One region of the Streptomyces flaveolus genome, then DNA from elsewhere that is predicted to be linked to it. Evidence: riboswitches for the same ligand, from Rfam matches in the RefSeq annotation. Region 1 holds a riboswitch; the other holds the start of a gene.

The links. Region 1 has a riboswitch for cobalamin ahead of ACIRG6_RS27580 (energy-coupling factor ABC transporter permease). Riboswitches for the same ligand answer to the same signal wherever they lie in the genome.
Region 2: it holds a riboswitch for cobalamin, as region 1 does, so the genes downstream of both, ACIRG6_RS10465 (ribonucleoside-diphosphate reductase subunit alpha) here and ACIRG6_RS27580 (energy-coupling factor ABC transporter permease) in region 1, are expected to answer to the same signal.

What each region holds. Positions count from the first base shown of each region.
Region 1 covers NZ_JBIWKU010000010.1:97,482-105,127, forward strand. Annotated here, with positions in the region: gene ACIRG6_RS27555 (nucleotide pyrophosphohydrolase) at 1-76, opposite strand, end outside; gene ACIRG6_RS27560 (AAA family ATPase) at 73-1,239, opposite strand; gene ACIRG6_RS27565 (cell division protein SepF) at 1,390-1,782, opposite strand; gene ACIRG6_RS27570 (chloride channel protein) at 2,378-3,808, shown strand; gene ACIRG6_RS27575 (potassium channel family protein) at 3,907-4,401, shown strand; cobalamin riboswitch at 4,535-4,720, shown strand; gene ACIRG6_RS27580 (energy-coupling factor ABC transporter permease) at 4,751-5,446, shown strand; gene ACIRG6_RS27585 (energy-coupling factor ABC transporter substrate-binding protein) at 5,443-5,781, shown strand; gene cbiQ (cobalt ECF transporter T component CbiQ) at 5,782-6,531, shown strand; gene ACIRG6_RS27595 (ATP-binding cassette domain-containing protein) at 6,528-7,376, shown strand; gene ACIRG6_RS27600 (MFS transporter) at 7,392-7,646, opposite strand, start outside.
Region 2 covers NZ_JBIWKU010000003.1:202,243-209,888, reverse strand. Annotated here, with positions in the region: gene ACIRG6_RS10465 (ribonucleoside-diphosphate reductase subunit alpha) at 1-1,848, opposite strand, end outside; cobalamin riboswitch at 1,972-2,112, opposite strand; gene ACIRG6_RS10460 (GNAT family N-acetyltransferase) at 2,165-2,671, opposite strand; gene mctP (monocarboxylate uptake permease MctP) at 2,743-4,371, opposite strand; gene ACIRG6_RS10450 (DUF3311 domain-containing protein) at 4,368-4,625, opposite strand; gene ACIRG6_RS10445 (GntR family transcriptional regulator) at 4,764-5,528, opposite strand; gene ACIRG6_RS10440 (extracellular solute-binding protein) at 5,982-7,262, shown strand; gene ACIRG6_RS10435 (carbohydrate ABC transporter permease) at 7,351-7,646, shown strand, end outside.

The sequences.
Region 1 (7,646 bases):
TCCGTGCGGCGGCGAACTCGGCCAGTCTGCGCTGCAACGCCGCCAGGTCCGGGGAAGGCCGGGGGTGATCGGTCACGGACTCAGGTGTACCACCGTGACGCCCGGTGCCGCCGTCCAGGAGGCGTCCGCGACGGCGCCGACGAGGCGGATGTGCCCGCGGTCGCACATCCGGACCGCCAGCCGGAGGAGTTCGGCGCGCTGACGCACGTCCAGGCCGCGGTCGAGGCCGTCGGCGAGCACGGTGAGCGCCTGCAGCGCGGCGGGCACCTCGCCGGCCGGGTCGACCTCCAGGACGCCGGGGCCGGTGAACAGCACGAGCGCGAGGGCGAGGTAGCGCAGTTCGCCGTAGCCGAGGCGCGGGAGGCCGGTGCGGATGCCGTCGCCCCGGTCCAGCAGCGCGCGGACCACCCCGCCGGCGAGCGGTTCGGCCAGGACGTCCTCGACCGGGCCCGCGCATCCGGCGCGTACCGCGGTGACGAACTGGGCGTGCCGGCGGCCGCACTCGACCCGGGTGCGCCACAGCACGTCGGCGAGGTTGTCGCAGCCGCCGAGCAGCCGGCCGGAGCCGGTGGGCACGGGCTCGCGCATCCTCGCGGGGCGCGGGTCGCAGGCGAAGACGGAGCGCAGGGCGACCACCGTCTGCTCGGCCGCTGCCAGCACCCTGCGCTCTCCGTCGGTCCTGCCGGCCACGCGCAGCGGCAGCAGCGGGGTGCCGAGCCGGTCGTCGGGCAGCGGAGCGCGCGTGACCGGCGCCGACCCGGCCGTGTGCCAGGCGGCCTGCACGGCACGCCGGCCGGGGTCACGCAGGGCGGTCTGCAGCAGGACGAGTCCGCCGGCCGTCAGCCGCTCCCCCACGATGCGCAGTTCGGGCTCCGCCTGCACGACCACGTCGAGGCGTACGGGGCCCTCGGGTCCGTCGACCGTGCAGCCGATGCGGAAGCCGCGGCGCCGCTGGGCGTCGGGCCGGGCCCGCTCGGGGACGCAGGCGACCGGGTCGGGGAAGACCGTGCCGAGTTCCGCGCCGCCGCCGAGCCGGGCGAGCGCCTCGTACGCCCGCAGGGCGCTGGTCTTGCCGCAGCCGCTGGGCCCGGCGAGCAGGGTGAGGGGCGCGAGCGGGATCCGGGCACGCCGGTGCCGGGCGAACGCGGACAGCCGCAGTTCCGTGACGCGCGGTCGGTCCGGGTGCGCGGGGACGGGGGCGGGGGCGGCGAACGCCGTCGACGCGGGTGACACGGCCATGTCCGGACCGTAGAGCTCCGGATTCCGGGCGAACCGTTCCGCCCGGGCGACGTTCCCACGATCGGGGGACGGGCCCGTCAGGCCGGGAGCGGGTGTCACACGTCGGGGCCCGCCGGACCCTCGCCGCACCGGCTCCCGGCCCGGGGGCCGTCACATCCCGGGAACTCCGGCCGCGCCCTCCATCAGGCCGTTCACCTCTGTCCCGGACGGGGTCAGCAGGAACACGTTGCGGTCGACCCGGTGCATGCCGCTGGCCAGACCGAAGACGACGCCCGTGCTGAAGTCCAGGACGCGCTTGGCGACCTCGGTCTCGGCGTTGGTCAGGTCCAGGAGCACCGGGATACCGGACATCAGTGTCTCGGCGACCTCGCGGGCGTCCGCGAAGACGTTGACCCGCAGGACGACGAAGCGCCGCCGTGCCTCCGTCTCCGCCTCCGGCAGCGCGCGATGACCGACCGACGACGGCCAGGCGTCGCGCCCGCGCAACGGAACGACCTGGGCGAGCCCTTCCCACTGTTCATCGGTGACGTCGTAGCTGTTCACCGGCTCCCCCGATTCCACTCGCCTTCAATGCGTGCACCAGCCAATTCTTACGTCAACTCACCCGTTCGGCCCAACAGCGACACGGTCCGCGACCGTCCCGGCGCTCACCGCCACCCGGAACCGCGGATCCGCGGGGTGAGCCGGGCCGCCCCTGCCGCCGGTGCCGGTGTGCCGCGCAGGTACCCCGGGGCGGCGGTCTTCCCACCGCACGCCGAGCGGTGCCCCTGGCAGGACGAGCAGGCCCGCGCGCCCGCCGATGCCGGTGAACCGCACGCGTCACCCGGGCGGAGCGGCCGCGCGACGGGCTCCCGCTCCGCACACCGAGCGGTGCCCGGGGCGGGACGAGCCCGCTGGTGGCGGTCCGGCGCATGGGGGTCCGGGCGGGGCGGGGCCGGGCTGTCCGGGGCTCTACGCCCGGAGGGCGGTTCGTGGCATGCGGGCCCTCGCCGCCTCGCGTTTACTGAAGCACACACGATGCACGCGCGACGGGCCGCCGGTCCGCGCCGGGAGGTGGGCGGACCATGGGAGGGCCCGTGACGACTCAGCCCCTGCCGCCGCTCGCCCGGCCCGTGCCGGGTTGGCGCCGGACGGCCCGGTGACGGCGCCCGAGAGCCCGTCGGCCGCACCGGCGAACGCCGTCCCGGCCCGGGCCGAGCAGTCCCTGCGGCGCACCCTGCTCAGCCACGGCTACCTGCTGCTGTTGCTGCTGTGCGTGCTGCTCGGCGTTCCCATCGCGCTGGCCTGCTTCTTCTTCGTCGCCCTCCAGCACGAGCTCCAGCACTGGGTGTGGACGTCGCTGCCGGAGGCCGCCGGGTACGGCACCCCGCCCTGGTGGTGGCCGCTGCCCGCGCTGGTGCTGGCGGGGCTGATCCTGGCGCCGATCGTGACCCGGATGCCGGGTGCCGGAGGGCATCTGCCGGTGAACGGGCTGGGCGGCGCGCCCGTCGGGCCGAAGGCCCTGCCCGGCGCCGTCCTGGCCGCGCTGGCCACCCTGCCGCTCGGCGTGGTCCTGGGGCCCGAGGCCCCCCTGATGGCCGTCGGCAGCGGGCTCGCCCTGCTCGCGGTGCGGCGGGCGGGCGCGCACGCGGATCCGAGGGCGAGCGCGATCCTCGCGACGGCGGGCTCCACCGCCGCGATCTCCACCATCCTCGGCGGCCCGGTGGCGGCGGCCGTCCTGCTCATCGAGGGCGCGGGCCTCGCCGGCGCCCGGATGGTCGCCCTGCTGCTGCCCTGTCTGCTGGCCAGCGCGACGGGCGCCCTGGTCTTCACCGGCTTCGGAAACTGGACCGGCCTGGACATCGGCGCGCTGTCCCTGCCCGACGTGCCGCCGAACACCGCCCCCGACGCCGGCGACTTCCTGTGGGGTATCCCGACGGCGGCGCTGATCGCGGTGCTGATCACGCTCGCCCGCGCGCTGGGCCGCCGCACCGTCACCTGGACGGAACACCGCACGGCCGTCCGCATCGTCCTGTGCGCCACGGCGGTCGGTGTCTGCATCGCCGCCTACGCCCTGATCACCGGCCGTTCGCCGGCGGAGGCGGCGCTGTCCGGGCAGGCGGCTCTCGCCCAGCTCGCCGCGCATCCGCACGCCTGGTCGGTGGGCGCGCTGGTCGCGCTCGTCGCGTGCAAGGGACTGGCGTGGGGCATCGCGCTGGGCAGTCTGCGCGGCGGTCCGATCTTCCCCTCCGTGCTGCTGGGCACGGCGACGGCCCTGGCCTGCTCGGGCCTGCCCGGCTTCGGCGTCACACCGGCCCTCGCCCTCGGCATCTCCGCCGCCGCGGCCGCGGTGACGGGGCTGCCGCTGGCCGGCTCGGTACTGGCGGTCCTGCTGGTGGGCAGGGACGCGCACGACCAGATGCCGCTGATCGTCGTCGCGTCGGTGGTCGCCTTCATCGTCGCCCAGGCGGTCCGCCGGAACCCGCCGGAGACGGAGGCGGCGCAGGCGCCGGTGCGACCGGGGCCGGACCGCGGGGCGGAGCCGGATCCGCGGCCGCGGGCCGACCCCGGGGCGGAGCCGGACCGGTGACCGGTCGCGGGGGCGGCGGGCGGGAGCACCGGGCCGGGTCCGGCGCCTCGTCGCGTTCGGCGCGGGTTTGGCTGGTGCGGGTCTGCGCGGCCGCCGGCCTGGTCGTGGCCTACTTCCTGCTGCCGCTCGACCGGCTGGGCCCCCACCGCCCCGTCCTGAGCTGGCTCCTGTTCGCCCTGGCCCTGGCGGTCGTGGCAGCGCTGCTGCTGCGGCAGATCCGCCATGTCCTCACCGGCCGCACGGACACCCATCCCGGCGTGGTCATCGCCCTGCTGATCCTGCTCTCGGTGCACGTCTTCGCCGCGACCTACTACGTCCTGGCCAAGCAGCCCGGTGAGTTCATCGGGCTGCGCACCCGGGTCGACTCCCTGTACTTCACCGTCGTCACCCTCGCCACCGTCGGCTACGGGGACATCACCCCGCACGGCCAGACGGCGCGGGTCGTGGCCATCCTGCAGATCCTCTACAGCTTCGTCTTCCTCACCGCCGCCGGCACGGCACTGGGCCAGCAGCTGCGTTCGCGGGTGGTCCGGCGCACCGACGACAGCCCCGCCCGTGACGACCCGCCACCTCCCCCTCCGCCGCGGGCGTGAGGAGATCTTCGCCACGTCGCGCGAGGACGGCGGCACCGTACGAGGGAGCACCGGCGCGGAATGTTCCCGCGGCCACCGGCCCGGCGGGGGCCGCCCGCGGGGAGGCCTGCTTGTCACCACCCTCGCGGGCGCACTACTGTCGCCACGCCTTGGTGAACGGGAAATCCGGTGAAGTACCGGTGCGGCCCTCGCCACTGTGATCGGGAAGTCCGGCTCCAGCCCACTGACGGGCAGCCACTGGGTCCTTGGGACCCGGGAAGGCGGAGTTCGGGCGGTGGTACCCGTCAGCCAGGAGACCGGCCAAGGCGCGTCGTCCATCCACGAGGTGCTGGAGAGGGTCTGCTGAGCCATGCACATAGCCGAGGGCTTTCTGCCTCCGGCGCACGCGATCGCCTGGGGTGTCGCGTCCGCGCCGTTCGTCGTCCACGGAGTACGGTCACTCACCCGTGAGGTCAGGGAACATCCCGAGAGCACGCTGCTGCTCGGGGCGTCCGGAGCCTTCACGTTCGTGCTGTCGGCCCTGAAACTGCCCTCCGTCACCGGGAGTTGTTCGCACCCCACGGGGACCGGTCTGGGCGCCATCCTGTTCCGGCCGCCCATCATGGCGGTCCTGGGCACGATCACCCTGCTCTTCCAGGCACTGCTGCTCGCCCACGGCGGTCTGACCACGCTCGGCGCCAACGCCTTCTCGATGGCGATCGCCGGCCCCTGGGCCGGATACGGCACCTACCGCCTGCTGCGCCGGTACGGGGCACCGCTGATGGTCACGGTGTTCTGCGCGGCGTTCGCCGCCGACCTGTCCACCTACTGCGTCACCAGCGTGCAGCTCGCGCTGGCCTTTCCCGACCCGAGCAGCGGATTCCTGGGCGCGCTCGGCAAGTTCGGGTCCATCTTCGCCGTCACGCAGATCCCGCTCGCGGTGAGCGAGGGCCTGCTCACGGTGGTCGTGATGCGGCTGCTGGTGCAGTCCAGCAAGGGCGAGCTGACCCGGCTGGGCGTACTGCCGGCGGGCACCGGCGAGCGTGGGGAGGCGGTCGTCCGATGAGCCGCAACACGAAGATCAACGTCCTGCTGCTGGTCGCGGTGGCCGCGCTCGCGGTGCTGCCGCTGGTGCTCGGTCTCGGCGACCACAAGAAGGAGCCGTTCGCCGGTTCCGACGGCGAGGCGGAGACCGCGATCACGGAGATCGAGCCGGACTACGAACCGTGGTTCTCGCCGCTGTACAAGCCGCCGTCCGGGGAGATCGAGTCCGCGCTGTTCTCCCTGCAGGCGGCGCTCGGCGCGGGCGTGCTGGCCTACTACTTCGGTCTGCGCCGGGGACGCCGGCAGGGCGAGGAGCGGGCGGCCCGGCAGGCCACGCACACGCCCGAAGGGGACTGAGTGCTGCCCATCGACGCGGCGGCGCACAGCAGCCGGTGGCGCCACCGCCACCCCGTGGACAAGGCCGTGCTCGGGCTGGGCCTGACCGTGCTCGCGATCTCGCTGCCGCCCTGGCCGGGCGCGGCACTGGTGCTGGTGGCGGCGCTGGCCGTGCTGCTCGGCCCGGCGGGTGTGCCCCGGCGGCGGCTGTGGCGGGCGTACCGGGTGCCGCTGGGGTTCTGCGTGACCGGCGCGCTGCCGCTGCTGGTGCGGGTCGGGGGCCCGGACGGCTTCGTGGGCGCGGCGGACGGCGGAGCGGTGCGCGCCGGGGAGCTGCTGCTGCGCACGTCGGCGGCGTCCCTCGGGGTGCTGCTGTTCGCGTTCACCACGCCGATGTCCGACCTGCTGCCCCGTCTGGTGCGGGCCGGGGTGCCCGCGCCAGTGGTGGACGTGGCGCTGGTGACGTACCGCATGAGCTTCCTGCTGCTGGACTCCGTGCGCCGGATCCGTGAGGCGCAGGCCGCGCGGCTGGGGCACACCACCCGGGCCGCCGCCTGGCGTTCGCTCGGCGGGCTCGGCGCCACCGCGTTCGTGCGGGCCTTCGACCGGGCGACGCGGCTGCAGGCCGGGCTCGCGGGGCGCGGCTACGACGGCACGCTGCGCGTCCTGGTGCCCGAGGCCCGGGTCTCCGTGCCCTTCACGGCGGCGAGCGTCACCCTGCTGGCGGCGCTGGCCGCCCTCACCTTCGTACTGGAAAGGCCGTTGTCGTGAACGAGCCCGTCGCACCTGCCCTGGTCGCCCTGCGGGACGCGTCGTTCGGGTACGAGGAGGGGCCGGTGGTGCTGAGCGGCCTGGACTTCGAGGTGCGCGAGGGGCGCGCGCTGGCGCTGCTGGGCCGCAACGGCAGCGGCAAGACGACGCTGATGCGGCTGCTCAGCGGCGGACTGCGGCCGCATGCCGGTCAGTTGACGGTCGACGGGCGGCCGGTGACGTACGACCGGGCGGGGCTGACCCGGTTGCGGACCACCGTGCAGCTGGTGGTGCAGGACCCGGACGACCAGTTGTTCGCCGCGTCCGTCGCCCAGGACGTGTCGTTCGGGCCGTTGAACCTGGGGCTGCCGGATCCGGAGGTCCGCTCCCGGGTCGAGGAGGCGCTCGCCGCGCTGGACATCGCCGCGCTGGCCGACCGGCCCACGCATCTGCTGTCGTACGGGCAGCGCAAGCGGACCGCGATCGCCGGTGCGGTCGCGATGCGGCCCCGGGTGCTGATCCTCGACGAACCGACCGCCGGGCTCGACCCGGACGGGCAGGAGCGGCTGCTCGACACCCTCGACGGGCTGCGGGCGGGCGGCACCACGGTGGTGATGGCCACGCACGACGTGGACCTCGCCCTGCGCTGGTCCGACGACGCCGCCCTGCTCACCCCGTCCGGGGTGCACACCGGCCCCACGGCGCCGACGCTGGCCCGCGCCGACCTGCTCGGCCCGGCGGGGCTGCGGCTGCCGTGGGGCGTGGCTGCGGCGCGGCTGCTGTGCGCCCGTGGGCTGCTGGCGGACCCGGTCGAGGGGCCGCGCACGGCGGAGGACCTGGCGGCCCTGGCCGCGCCGGCCGACTGACCGGCCCGGTGCCGGTCAGTTCGTGGAGTCGCTGTACTCCGCGTCCCGCGCGGGTGCCGGCTCGTCCTCGGTCGGGTGCTGTGCGGCGGCGCGGCGGCCGGGCAGGACGGCGAGGACGATCGCGGTGCCGGCGGCCATGATGATCCCGCCGATCAGGCTGGTCGTGGCGACGCCGTGGGCGAAAGCCTCGTGTACGGCGTCGGCCAGGGCCTGGGCCTGCTGCGGTCCGGCCGACGGCGACTTCGCGATCTGTTCGGCGACCGCGAGCCC
Region 2 (7,646 bases), on a different contig from region 1:
CGGCGCGATCGCGAGGAGCAGCGAGTTGCGCAGCCCGGTCGTCGCGATGCGCTCGCGCAGGGCAGCCCAGCGCTCCGGCCAGGCCGCCCGGACGTCGTAGTGGTCGGGGTGCAGCACGCCCCGGGCGGTACGGGTCTTCTCCCAGGCCGGCAGCGGACCGTTCCGCTCGGCGAGGTCGGCGGACGTCTCGTACGCGGCGAGCATGATCCGCTCGGCGATGCGGGTGGACAGGTCCCTGGCCTCGGGGGAGTCGAAGGGCAGGCGCAGCTGGAAGAAGACGTCCTGCAGGCCCATCGCGCCGAGGCCGACCGGGCGCCAGCGGGCGTTGGACCGGCCCGCCTGCTCGGTCGGGTAGAAGTTGATGTCGACGACCCGGTCCAGGAAGGTGACGGCGGTGCGGACGGTGGCGTCCAGCCGTTCCCAGTCGATGTCGCCGCCGGTCACGAAGGCGCCCAGGTTGACCGACCCGAGGTTGCAGACCGCGGTCTCCCCGTCGTCGGTGACCTCCAGGATCTCCGTGCAGAGGTTGGAGGAGTGGACGGTGTGGCCCGGCTCGGCAGTCTGGTTGGCGGTGCGGTTGGCGGTGTCCTTGAAGGTCATCCAGCCGTTGCCGGTCTGCGCGAGGGTGCGCATCATGCGGCCGTACAGCTCACGGGCCGGGAGGGTCTTCCTGGCCAGGCCCTTCGCCTCGGCCTCCCGGTAGGCCGCGTCGAACTCCGCGCCCCACAGGTCGACCAGCTCCGGCACGTCCGAGGGCGAGAACAGCGACCAGGGTCCGTCCGCGTCCACCCGGCGCATGAACTCGTCCGGGATCCAGTGGGCGAGGTTCAGGTTGTGCGTGCGGCGGGCGTCCTCGCCCGTGTTGTCCCGCAGCTCCAGGAACTCCTCGATGTCGGCGTGCCAGGTCTCCAGGTAGACCGCCGCCGCGCCCTTGCGCCGGCCGCCCTGGTTCACCGCGGAGACCGAGGCGTCCAGCGTCTTCAGGAACGGGACGATGCCGTTGGAGTGCCCGTTGGTGCCGCGGATCAGCGAACCCCGGGCGCGCACGCGGGAGTAGGCGATGCCGATGCCGCCGGCGTGCTTGGAGAGGCGGGCGACCTGGTGGAGGCGGTCGTAGAGGGAGTCCAGCTCGTCCTTGGGGGAGTCGAGGAGGTAGCAGGACGACATCTGGGCGTGCCGGGTGCCGGAGTTGAAGAGGGTGGGGGAGGAGGGCAGGTAGTCCAGGCGGCTCATCAGCCCGTAGAGCGCGGCGACCTCGTCCACCGAGCGGAGTGTGTCGTCCTCCGCGAGCCCGGCGGCCACGCGCAGCAGGAAGTGCTGGGGGGTCTCGACGACCTTGCGGGTGAGCGGGTGCCGGAGCAGGTAGCGGCTGTACAGCGTGCGCAGCCCGAAGTAGCCGAAGCGGTCGTCGGCGGCCGGGTCGGTCAGCGCGTCCAGGCGGGCCGCGTGCAGCCGTACGAACCCGGCGGTGCGGTCGGCGATCAGTCCCTCGCGGTGGCCGGTGGCGACGGACTCGGTGAAGGAGGTGACGCCCTGGGAGGCGGCCTCGGCGCGGATGCCGATGGTCAGCAGCCGGGCGGCCAGCCGGGAGTAGACCGGGTCCTCCGAGATCAGGCCGGCCGCGGCCTCCGTGGCCAGCTCCCGCAGCTCCGCCTCGTCGGCCCGCGCGGACCGGCCGCGCAGTGCGGCGGCGGCGACCCGGCCGGGGTCGGCGTCGGGGAGGTCGGCGGTGAGGTCGGTCAGGGTCCGCAGCAGGGCGGCACCGGGTCCGTCGGCTTCCTCGGTCACGGGGGTCGCAGAAGCCGTCGCAGCGGACGCTGAGACCGGGTCGGCTGGCGCGATGGTCACGTGGGGCACTCCCTCGCTCGGCACGGGGCCAGGCGGAGGGCGGGGGCAGCTCACGAGCGCACGCGGCGTCGCGTCCACCGGCCCATTCCGCGAGGCCCGGACGTCATGGCACCCGGACCGGGACGGCCGGGCGCACTGTCGGCAGGTCCTCGGACTGAAGCCCGTGCGCGCTCACGCGGGTACGCGAACACACACAAGTACACCGTTGCGGGACAGTTCCGGATTCGCACCGGATTCCCCTGCGGCGACAGCGAGCATGAGCATACATCTTGTGCCGGGTTCCGCGAGCACCCCCAGATGTTGTGCCGCGCCGGTGTCAGAGCGTCAGTTGGTAGGTGAGCAGCGTGATGTCGTCGAGCTCCGGCAGCGGGTTCCAGTCGCGGTCGGGCGTGCGGGTGAAACCCAGGCGTTCGTAGAGCCGGTGGGCGGTGCGCATGGTCCGCTGGGTCGACAGCACGACGCGTGCGCAGCCCTCGACGGCCCGCGCGCGGTCGACACAGGACCGTACGAGGGCCTCGCCGACACCGCGTCCCCGCGCGTCGTGGGCGACGGCGAGCATGCGTATCTCGGCCTCGCCGGGCCGGGCGATGTCGGCCATGGGGCCGCCGGACGGCACGAAGGTCACGCCGCCGAGGACGCGGCCGTCCGCGGCGGCGACCAGGAGCTCCGCGGCGGCGGCCCGCTTGGCCGCGTTCCGCAGTTCGCCGAGGTAGGGGTCGCTCCCGCCGAAGTCGAGGAGGCCGTCGTGGAGATAGGCGTGGGCAGTGATGTCGCCGAGGGCCCCGTACTCGTCGGGTGACGCCGGCCGGATCGCGAAGTCCATGGGCCGAGTGTGCCCGACGGGCACGACGACGGGCCGCCGGATTTCTCCGACGGCCCGTCGCTCGCGGGGGATCAGTGCGAGGTGCCCGCGGTGGCCGGGGGCAGCTCCACCTGGACGCCGGGGTCGCCCGCGTCCGCCGTGTAGTCGCTCGGCCGGGTCTCGTCGATGCCGTCGGGTGCCTTGGCGGCCTTCAGGACGAACGTCAGGACCACGGTGACCAGGACGTTCAGCACGAACGCGGTGAGACCGATGTAGCCGATCTCGCCGATGCCCGGGATCTCCTTCGAGGAGCCGCCGAAGTGCGCCTGCGTCGGCGAGGCGACCCCGTACGCGGCGGCCGTGCCGTAGACCATGCCGACCGCCCAGCCGGCGAGCAGGGCCCAGCGGTGGAACCAGCGGGTGAACAGGCCGCCCACCAGGGCCGGGAAGGTCTGCAGGATCCAGATGCCGCCGAGCAGCTGGAAGTTGATCGCGACCGTCTTGTCCATCGTCAGGACGAAGACCAGGGCGCCCACCTTCACCAGCAGCGACACCAGCTTGGAGACCTTGGTCTCCTGCGCCGGGGTGGCGTCGGGCTTGATGAAGTCCTTGTAGATGTTGCGGGTGAAGAGGTTCGCTGCTGCGATCGACATGATCGCCGCCGGGACCAGGGCACCGATGCCGATCGCCGCGAAGGCCACGCCCGCGAACCAGTCCGGGAACATGTCCTCGAACAGCTGCGGGATCGCCAGCTGGCCGTTGCTCACCTTGACCCCGGCCGCGATCGCCATGAAGCCCAGCAGGGCGAGCAGGCCGAGCATCAGGGAGTACAGCGGCAGGATCGTGGTGTTGCGGCGGATCACCTCACGGCTGCGGGAGGACAGCGTCGCGGTGATCGAGTGCGGGTACATGAAGAGCGCGAGCGCCGAACCGAGCGCCAGCGTGGCGTACGTCCACTGGCTCGCCTCGCCCGGCACCACCGCGCCGCGCGGCTTCCCGGTCGCCTCGTTGGTCTGGCTGAACGCCTCGCCCGCCTTGGCGAAGATGTCGTCGAAGCCGCCCAGCTTGATCGGGATGTAGATGATCGCCACCGCGATCACGAGGTAGATCAGCGTGTCCTTCACGAACGCGATCAGCGCGGGGGCGCGCAGACCCGACGAGTAGGTGTACGCCGCCAGCACACCGAAGGCGATCAGCAGCGGCAGGTCCTTGACGAACCAGTTGGTGTCCTCGCCGCCGCCTACGCCCATCACGTCCAGTACGGCCTGGATGCCGACCAGCTGGAGCGCGATGTACGGCATCGTGGCGAGGATGCCGGTGACGGCGACCGCGAGCGACAGGCCCTTGGAGCCGAACCGGCCGCGCACGAAGTCCGAGGTCGTCACGTAGCCGTGCTTGTGGGAGACCGACCACAGGCGGGGCAGGAAGGTGAAGATCAGCGGGTAGACGAGGATCGTGTACGGCACCGCGAAGAAGCCGGACGCGCCCGCCGCGTAGATCGCCGCCGGGACGGCCACGAAGGTGTACGCCGTGTAGAGGTCGCCGCCCAGCAGGAACCAGGTGACCCAGGTGCCGAACGAGCGGCCGCCGAGGCCCCATTCGTCGAGGCTGTGCTCGTTCTCGGCCTTGCGCCAGCGGGCGGCCAGGAAGCCCATCGCGGTGACGAGCACGAAGAAGAAGATGAAGACGGCGAGTGCGACGCCGTTCACGCCGTCGTTCACTGGGCACCGCCTTCCCGGCGGGCGCGCTGGTCACGCTGCCAGAGCTTGTACGCGATCACCGTCAGCACGGTGGAGATCAGCACCCACGCCATCTGGTACCAGTAGAAGAACGGGATGCCGATGAGCGTGGGGTCGGTCTTGGCGTACGAACCGACCCACAGCATGGCGACGAACGGTGCGACAAGGCAGAGGGCGATGACGACGCGCACCGGCGTCACCGTCGGCCCTCTGCTCACTTCTGGGGCTTGTGACATGCGGTGGCTCCGTCCCCTCGCTGATCACCTGGTGCAGTGCGCACGAAAATGTAGGTGACGGCGTCAAGAGAGCGGAAGACCTCGTCCGTATATCGGTCCTCAACCGCAATGTCGCGTGCCGCGCGGGAACGACAGGCCCTAGTCCTGGGGACGCTTGAGGCGAGCCACGAACTTGTAGCGGTCGCCCCGGTACACCGACCGGACCCACTCCACCGGCTGGCCCGTCCGGTCCAGCGAGTGCCGGGAGAGCATCAGCATCGGCAGGCCGACGTCGGTGCCGAGCAGGCCGGCCTCGCGCGGGGTCGCCAGCGAGGTCTCGATGGTCTCCTCGGCCTCGGCGAGATGGACGTCGTACACCTCGGCGAGGGCCGTGTAGAGGGACGTGTACTTCACCAGCGACCTGCGCAGGGCGGGGAAGCGCTTCGCCGACAGATGGGTCGTCTCGATGGCCATGGGCTCGCCGTTGGCCATGCGCAGCCGCTCGATGCGCAGCACCCGCCCGCCCGCCGTGATGTCCAGCAGCCCGGCGAGCCGTTCGTCGGCGGTGATGTAGCCGATGTCCAGCAGCTGCGAGGTGGGCTCGAGGCCCTGCGCCCGCATGTCCTCGGTGTACGAGGTGAGTTGCAGCGCCTGCGACACCTTGGGCTTGGCGACGAAGGTGCCCTTGCCCTGGATGCGCTCTAGGCGGCCCTCGACGACCAGCTCCTGCAGGGCCTGGCGCACGGTGGTGCGCGAGGTGTCGAACTCCGCGGCCAGCGTGCGCTCGGGCGGGACCGGCGTGCCCGGCGCCTGTGTCCGGGTCATGTCGAGCAGGTGCTTCTTCAGTCGGTAGTACTTGGGCACGCGCGCGGTACGGACGGTCGCCCCACCCTCGTTCTCCGCACTGCTGACGTCGGTGCTCATGCTCTGCCTTCCCGGCTCCGGGTGCCGAAGCGACCGACATCCCCTATCGGCCACGGCTCACATCGTGGCACGGGTTGGTGCCGGGAGGATCCCGCACGCTCCGTGATCCCTTCTGTATACCTCCGAGGTCCCCGTTGGTCTAGTCCACCGCGCCGCCCGAGGTCATTGGTACGTGCCGTCCGGCCGGTGCCGGCGCCGCGCCGTGGGGCGGTGGTACACCCGGCACCGGTCCGTCCGATGTGTCGCTTGCGCAATGAAAGGTCCCTGCATATCTCGGTCGCATCACGGACGCCCGGAGGGTGCTTGAACACCCTTGACAGCCCTATTGGTCTGGGCCAAGCTCCCCGTACTGGTCTACACCATTGGTCCAGGTCCCGGCCCCATGGGCGGTCCGCGTCGACGAGCAACCGCGGGGAGGCAGGGGGGTTTTGTGGCATCCCTGAGGAGGGTGGCGTGAAGCGCAAGCTGATAGCCGCGATCGGTATCGCGGGCATGATGGTCTCGATCGCGGCGTGCGGGGGCGACGACGGCGGCGACGACGGCAAGAAGGCCGGGGCGGACGGCTACGCCGGCCAGACGCTCACCGTGTGGGTGATGGACGGTTCCTCGCCCGACCAGTGGCAGTCGGACCTCGCCAAGGAGTTCGAGGCGAAGACCAAGGCCAAGGTCAAGTTCGAGATCCAGAAGTGGAACGGTATCCAGCAGAAGCTGACCACCGCCCTCTCCGAGGAGAACCCGCCCGACGTCTTCGAGATCGGCAACACCCAGACCCCGGCCTACGCCAAGACCGGCGGCCTGGCGGACCTGAGCGATCTCAAGAGCGGGCTCGGCGCCGACTGGTCCGAGTCCCTCAACAAGTCCGCCGTCTTCGACGGCAAGCAGTACGCGGCCCCGTGGTTCGTGGTCAACCGCGTGGTCATCTACAACAAGAAGATCTGGGCGGACGCGGGCATCAAGGACACGCCCAAGACCCGCGACGAGTTCTACAACGACCTCAAGACGATCGGCGAGAAGACCGACGCCGAGCCGATCTACCTGCCCGGCCAGAACTGGTACCACTTCGTGGGCCTGGCCATCGGTGAGGGCGCCGAGCTGGTCAAGAAGGACGGGGACAAGTACGTCTCCAACCTGGACGACCCGAAGGTCGCCGCCGCCACCGAGACCTACAAGAAGTTCCAGGCCCTGTCCAAGGCGCCCAAGGACAAGGACGAGGCCACCCCGCAGCAGGGTGAGATCTTCGCCAAGGGCAAGACCGGCGCCATCATCGGCATGGGCTGGGAGGCCGGCACGGCGATCACCGCCAACCCGGCGATCGAGAAGGACCTCGGCTACTTCACCATCCCCGGTGCCACGGCCGGCAAGCCCGAGGGCGTCTTCCTCGGCGGCTCCAACCTGGCCGTCGCCGCGGGCAGCAAGAAGCAGGAGCTGGCCAAGGAGTTCCTGAAGCTCGCGCTCTCCGACAAGTACGAGGGTGCGCTGGCCAAGGCCAACGGCGTCATCCCGAACAAGGAGTCGCTGCAGGGCAACCTGCAGGGCAACGCCGCCGCCGAGGCCGCCGCGCCGGCCGCCGCGGGCGGTGACACCACGCCGCTGATCCCGGAGTGGGCCGCGGTCGAGAACGACCCCAACCCGATCAAGACCTACCTGACGGCCGTGCTGAAGGGGAAGTCCCCCGCCGAGGCCGCCAAGCAGGTCGAAGGCGAGTTCAACAAGCGCCTGGCGCAGCAGCAGTAACACCGGGTGAGCCGGGGCGGGGGCTGGCACACGACGGCCCCCGCCCCGGCTTGAGTTGGACAGGTCGAGAAGAAGAGAGACCGCGAGCATGACCGTGCAGACCGAACGGCCGCCCCGAGGCCCGTCGGACGTCCGCAAGGCGGACGGCGGGAACACCGGCCAGGCGAAACCGAGAGCCGCGTCCCGCGCCGGCGCGCTCGTCCCGTACCTGTTGCTGCTGCCGGCCTGCGCGGCCACTGTGCTGCTGCTCGGCTGGCCGCTGCTGAAGGACGGCCTGCTGTCCTTCCAGAACCTCAACATGGCGCAGCTGATCCAGCACGTCACCGAGTGGACCGGCGTCGACAACTACAAGGAGGTCCTCACCGGCGAGGACTTCTGGCGGGT